Regions from separate parts of the Nonomuraea rosea genome, predicted to be linked through region 2. Evidence: predicted binding sites of a transcription regulator. Region 2 holds the regulator's gene; the other holds the start of a gene.
The links. Region 2 encodes HrcA, which represses chaperone genes, less so after heat shock. Its sites were predicted from a motif close to TTGGCACTCTCNNNNNGAGAGTGCCAA; they were not measured.

Region 1 (3,409 bases), on a different contig from region 2:
TTGAGGTGTTCAGGCTGGTGGGGGCGTGTCACAGATGAGTACGAACGGTTTATCGCCAATTCTGGTCAGGATGATTACTGCGGAATTCTTCCCGTTGAGTCGCAGATCGGCGCGCAGGCGTTCGATGTCCACGGCGGAGCCGCGCTTCTTGATAGTGACATTGCCGATTTGTCGCTCACGGAGTGCGGCGCGCAGCCTTTTCAGTGAGAACGGCATGACCTCCTCGATTTCATATCGAGCGGCCCATGGAGTGTCTATCGGGACGTCGCCGGTGATGTAGGCGATCATCGGGTCGAGCAGCCGTCCGTTCACCATTTCGGTCACTTCGCCCACGAGGTGCGCCCGGATGGCGGCGCCGTCAGGCTCGTACGCGTATCGCCCGGCGGGCCCGACGGGCGCCTGGACCCCGGTGGCGGTCAGGGTGTGGCCGCCGGGCAGCAGCGTGGCCCGCCTGCCCGTCCCGTGGCCGGTCCAGAGCGCGGCCTCCTTGACCTCGCCCTTGTAGGAGACCCATTCGGCCTCGGCGTCCTCGGGGATGAACTCGTACGGGATGCCGGGGGCGACCTTGAGGCAGGCCAGGCGGGCCCTGGCGACCAGGTCGAGCACCACGGGCCACGGCGGCGAGTACGCCATGGGGTCGAACGTCCTGCCCCTGCTCGTCCGCCGGGCCGGATCCGCGAACAGGACGTCGTACCCCTCGGGCTCGATCCCGGCCGCGTCGCCCACGGTCACCGTCACCGCGTCGCCCAGCCCGGACACCTCGGCGTTGGCCCTGGCCACGGCGACGGTCAGCGGGTCGGTGTCCACTGCCGCGACGGCGCAGCCCGCGCGGGCCAGCGCGAGAAGGTCGCCGCCGATGCCGCAGCAGGCGTCCACCACCGTGGGCGGCCGCGCGGACTCCGGCGCGCCGGCGCGATGCGAGGCGACCAGCCGGCGGGCGCGATGCTCGGCGACCTCCGCCCGTGTGGACTGTTCCAAACCGTGCGGCGTGAAGTACATCACCTTCGCGTCCGCCCCGAACTTCGCCTTCGCCCGCTCCCTGAGCCCTGCCTGGGTGAGGGCTGCGGAGGTGAGAGCGGCGTCGTACGTCTTGCGCAGCGTCGTGGCGGCGGCGACCGGGTCCTTGCCGGTCAGCTCCACGGCCTCGGCGAGCGCCCGCTGCCCGCGCGGGGTCAGCAACTCGTTGAAGGCGTCCAGGTCCACGTAGGACGACGTTAGCGCGAGGGAAGGGCGCGCCGGCCCGAAGGCCCGGCCGCCGCCGGCCGGGACGAGCGGGACGCGAAGTGTCGGCGCGGATGTTCGCCCATGTGGGAGAGCACATGAAAGACTGGGTACGGCCGTTGGCGACATGCGCGGACCAGGGGATTCCCTGACCGGCTCGTGGGCCGTATCGCTCTCAGCAGACGCGTTCGTGTTGACTGTCAAGCCCCTCTTGCATATGTTTCCTGTTGGCACTCTCCCATTGAGAGTGCCAACGTGCGACGAGGCAGGTCTGACACCCGCGACGGCAGGCCCAACTGGTCGCCTCTTCTAGATCATTCAAATCTGAAGGGGAGGTCCGATCGTGACGACCGCCACCAAGGTTCCCGTTAAGCCGCTCGGCGACCGCATTGTGGTTCAGCCGCTTGAGGCCGAGCAGACCACCGCTTCTGGCCTGGTCATCCCGGACACCGCCAAGGAGAAGCCGCAAGAGGGCAAGGTCCTCGCGGTGGGCCCCGGCAACTGGGATGAGGACGGCGACAAGCGGATTCCGCTCGACGTCTCGGAGGGCGACATCGTCCTCTACAGCAAGTACGGCGGCACCGAGGTCAAGTACGGCGGCGAGGAGTACCTCGTGCTCTCCGCCCGCGATGTTCTCGCGATCATCGAGAAGTAGAGCCGGATGTGTCGGGCCCCGGGCGCTCTTCAGGGCGACCGGGGCTTTCGATGCTAGGAGAGGACTTTCAGCATGGCGAAGATCCTGGAGTTCGACGAGGACGCCCGCCGCGCGCTCGAGCGCGGAGTGAACGCCCTCGCGGACGCCGTGAAGGTTACCCTCGGCCCGCGTGGCCGCAACGTCGTCATCGACAAGAAGTTCGGTGCGCCGACGATCACGAACGATGGTGTGACCATCGCTCGTGAGATCGAGCTGGAGGAGCGCTACGAGAACCTCGGCGCCCAGCTCGCCAAGGAAGTTGCCACCAAGACCAACGACATCGCGGGCGACGGCACCACCACCGCGACCGTCCTGGCCCAGGCCATGGTCCGCGAGGGCCTGCGCAACGTGGCCGCCGGCGCCTCGCCGCTGTCGCTGAAGCGCGGCATCGACAAGGCCGCCAAGGCGATTAGCGACAAGCTGCTCGCCAGCGCGCGCCCGGTCGAGGACAAGAAGGAGATCGCCAATGTCGCGACGATCTCCGCTCAGGACGCGCAGATCGGCGATCTGATCGCCGAGGCGTTCGACAAGGTGGGCAAGGACGGTGTCCTCACCGTCGAAGAGTCCAACGCCATGGGCATGGAGCTCGAGTTCACCGAGGGCATGCAGTTCGACAAGGGCTACCTGTCGGCCTACATGGTCACCGACCCCGAGCGGATGGAGTCCGTCCTCGAGGACGCCTACATCCTGATCACCCAGGGCAAGGTCTCCTCCATCGCGGACTTCCTGCCGCTGCTGGAGAAGATCGCGCAGACGAAGAAGCCGCTGCTCGTGATCGCCGAGGACGTCGAGGGCGAAGCCCTGGCCGTTCTGGTCACCAACAAGATCCGCGGCACCTTCACCTCCGTGGCCGTCAAGGCCCCGGGCTTCGGCGACCGCCGCAAGGCGATGCTGCAGGACATCGCCATCCTCACGGGTGGCCAGGTCGTCAGCGAAGAGGTCGGCCTGAAGCTGGAGCACGTCGGCACCGAGGTGCTCGGCACCGCGCGCCGCATCGTGGTCACCAAGGACACCACGACCATCGTCGACGGCGCGGGCGACGCGGCGGCCATCGAGGACCGGGTCAAGGAGATCAAGATTGCCGTCGAGCAGTCCGACTCCGACTGGGACCGCGAGAAGCTGCAGGAGCGTCTGGCCAAGCTCGCCGGCGGTGTGTGCGTGCTGCGTGTCGGCGCCGCCACCGAGGTGGAGCTGAAGGAGAAGAAGCACCGCCTCGAGGACGCGATCTCCGCGACGCGCGCCGCCATCGAGGAGGGCATCGTCTCCGGCGGTGGCTCCGCGCTCATCCACGTCTCCAAGGAGCTCGACGACCTCGGTCTGACGGGCGACGAGGCCACCGGTGTCGGCGTCGTGCGCCGCGCGCTGGTCGAGCCGGCTCGCTGGATCGCCGAGAACGCCGGTCTCGAGGGCTACGTGGTGACCCACAAGATCGCCGAGCTCAAGCCCGGTCACGGCCTCAACGCCGCCACCGGCGAGTACGGCGACCTGCTCGCC
Region 2 (3,409 bases):
CACGCCACCGGCGATCCCGCCCGCGGCGCTGGCCAGCTGGCGGCCGACGCCGTAGGAGACGCTGGCCTCCTCCTGGTTGGTGCAGGTGAGCTGGTAGTCGCCCTTGGCCGGTGCGTTGATCACGAGGATCTGCTCCCAGACGGTGCTGCCGTTCGTGACCGTCTCGGAGCCGGTGGTCTTGACGAGCCTGGCCTGGCCGGGGCCGCCGGTGATCTCGCACTGGTAGTTGATGCGCGTGTCGCTGGCGACGTAGACGGCGGGCTTGTCCGCCGGGTCGATGGGCACCGTCACGGTCTCGCCCGACGCGAACGTCTTGGTGGGGGCCAGGTCGGTCACGCTGCTCACGATGCCGCCGGCGAACACGAACACGCCGACGACCGCGCACACCACGGCGATTCCCCAGGCGAGCGCGATCCACCACAGGCTGGGCTTTATCGCTTTTGAGTCGATTCGAGGAGGGAATTGGGGTTGTTGGCCGTATTGTCCGTACTGCGGCTGCTGGCCGTACTGCGGGGGCTGCCCGTATTGCGGCTGCTGGCCGTACTGGGGCGGTTGCCCGTACTGCGGCGGCTGCCCGTGCTGGGGGCCGTATCCGGGTTGCGAGCCTGGTTGAGCGCCGTATCCGGGCTCGGGGCCGGGCTGCTGCCAGCCCGGTTGGGAGCCTGGCTGCGGGCCGTAGCCGGGCTGAGAGCCCGGCTGGGGGCCGTACTGGGGCGGTTGCTGCTGACCGTGGTACGGACCCTGCCCTGGCGGCGGGCCGTACGACGGGGGCTGGGATTCGTCGGTCATGTTGGCAAGTGTGAGGCCTGTCGCTTGTAAGTCGCTAGCAGCAGGATGGGGACTCGGTGTTATCGCACCTTGTGGGCGAGAGCCGTACACTTGGCACTCGGGAACACAGAGTGCTAGACGTTGCGTTCCTGGTAAAAGGCAGAGGCAGGAGGTGGGCACGTGCTCGACGAACGTAAGCTGGCGGTGCTCCGCGCCATTGTCGAAGACTATGTGTCCACCAACGAACCGGTGGGTTCCAAGGCGCTCGCGGAGCGTCACAACCTGAAGGTCTCCCCCGCCACGGTCAGGAACGACATGGCCGCACTGGAGGAGGAGGGCTACATCACGCAGCCGCACACGAGCGCGGGCCGCGTGCCGACCGACAAGGGCTACCGGCTCTTCGTCGACCGGCTCTCGCAGGTCAAGCCCCTGTCGGCGGCGGAGCGCAGGGCGATCGAGACGTTCCTGGCCGGCGCGGTCGACCTCGACGACGTGGTGACCCGCACGGTGCGGCTGCTCGCGCAGCTCACCAGGCAGGTGGCGGTCGTGCAATACCCGACGCTGACGCGTTCGACGGTCAGGCACGTCGAGCTGGTGCCGCTGAACGACCGGCGGGTCATGCTCGTCCTGATCACCAACACCGGCCGCGTCGAGCAGCGCGTGATCGAGCTGCCCGAGGTCGTGGAGGACACCCGCATCGCCCACCTGCGCGCGGTGCTCAACGCCTGCCTCGACGGGTGCGGCCTGAGCAACGTGCCCGAGCTGGTCGCAGACCTGCCGGAGCGGCTGCCCACCGAAGACCGGCCCGTCGTGGCCACGATCCTGTCGGTGCTGCTCGAGACGCTGGTGGAGCGGCACGACGAGAAGATCGTGTTCGCCGGCGCGGCCAATCTCGCGGGCGCCGACTTCTCCACGGGCCTGCGCGACGTGCTCGAAGCGCTGGAGGAGCAGGTCGTGCTCATGCGGCTGCTCGGCGAGACTTCCACAGACACCCCGTCCGCGCTCACCGTGCGCATCGGCTCGGAAAACCCCTACCTGCGGGGCACATCCATCGTCGCGACCGGATACGGTTCTGGCGACAACCAACTGGCCCGGCTCGGCGTGCTGGGTCCCACGAGGATGGACTACCCCGTGACGATGGGCGCCGTGCGCGCGGTGGCACGCTACGTCAGCCAGATCCTGGCTGCATCATAAGAGGTCGATAAGTGGCAAACAGCGACTACTACGCCACCCTCGGGGTGCGCCGTGAGGCCAGTCAGGACGAGATCAAGAAGGCGTATCGCCGACTCGCCCGCGAGCTGCATCCCGATGTGAACCCCGACCCTGAGACGCAGGAGCGGTTCAAGGAGATCACGCAGGCCTATGAGGTGCTGTCGGATCCCAACAAGCGCCAGATGTACGACATGGGCGCCGACCCCTTCGGCGGCGCGGGAGCGGCGGCCGGGGCCGCCGGGTTCGGCGCGGGCTTCCCGTTCAGCGACATCATGGACGCGTTCTTCGGCACCGCCGGCGGCGCCAGGGGGCCGCGCTCACGTGCCCGCAGGGGCCGCAACGCCACCATCAGGGTCGAGCTCGACCTGCGCGAGACCGCGTTCGGCACCACCCGCGAGCTGGTCGTCGACACGGCCGTGGTGTGCGAGGTGTGCCACGGGGCCGGCGCGGCGTCGGGCACGCATCCCGACACCTGCGACATGTGCAACGGACGCGGCGAGATCTCCCAGGTCACCCGCTCGTTCCTGGGCCAGGTCATGACCTCGCGGCCGTGTCCGCAGTGTGGCGGGTTCGGCACCATCATCCGCCACCCCTGCCAGGAGTGCTCGGGCGACGGCCGGGTGCGGACCCGCCGTACGATCAAGGTGCGCATCCCCGCCGGCGTCGAGGACGGCACCCACATCCAGCTCGCCGGAGAGGGCGAGGTCGGCCCAGGCGGCGGCCCGCCGGGCGACCTGTTCCTGGAGATCGTCGAGCGGCCCCACGAGATCTTCGAACGGCGCGGTGACGACCTCCACTGCACCGTTCAGCTCCCGATGACGGCCGCCGCGCTCGGCACCATACTCGCGGTGGAGACGCTCGACGGCTCCGAAGAGGTGGACGTCCGCCCCGGCACCCAGTCAGGGCAGGTCATCACCATGTACGGGCGAGGCGTGCAGCGGCTCAACGAGTCCGGCAGAGGCGATCTGCTGATCCACGTCAACGTGGAGACCCCCAGCAGGCTCGATGCGGCGCAGGAGGAGCTGCTGCGCGAGCTTTCGAGGCAGCGGGGTGAGGAGCGCCCGCCCGGTAAGTTCGCACCGGGGCAGCAGGGTTTTTTCTCCCGCCTGCGTGACGCCTTCAACGGAAGGTGACGTGAGCGTTCCCGTCTTCCTGGCCCAGGACCTCGACGGGCCGGAGCTGACGCTCGACGGCCCCGAGGGGCGGCACGCGGCCGCCGTGCGGCGGCTGCGGGCCGGGGAGCGGGTCGATCTGACCGACGGCGCGGGCACGGTCGCCGAGTGCGTCGTGCGCGAGGCGCTCAAAGACTCGCTCAGGCTGGACGTGATCGGCCGCTACGAGGTGCCCGCGCCCGCGCCGCGGCTGATCGTCGTCCAGGGGCTGCCCAAGGGCGACCGAGGCGAGCTGGCCGTTGAGATGATGACCGAGG

Region 1: groES (co-chaperone GroES) is a predicted target of HrcA. The motif match lies at 1,449-1,475, and genes of this name have one in related genera.

The regions. Positions count from the first base shown of each region.
Region 1 covers NZ_BAABDQ010000001.1:468,748-472,156, reverse strand. Annotated here, with positions in the region: gene ABEA43_RS02180 (class I SAM-dependent methyltransferase) at 10-1,203, opposite strand; gene groES (co-chaperone GroES) at 1,565-1,876, shown strand; gene groL (chaperonin GroEL) at 1,949-3,409, shown strand, end outside.
Region 2 covers NZ_BAABDQ010000072.1:27,788-31,196, reverse strand. Annotated here, with positions in the region: gene ABEA43_RS65350 (hypothetical protein) at 1-789, opposite strand, end outside; gene hrcA (heat-inducible transcriptional repressor HrcA) at 949-1,962, shown strand; gene dnaJ (molecular chaperone DnaJ) at 1,974-3,113, shown strand; gene ABEA43_RS65335 (16S rRNA (uracil(1498)-N(3))-methyltransferase) at 3,115-3,409, shown strand, end outside.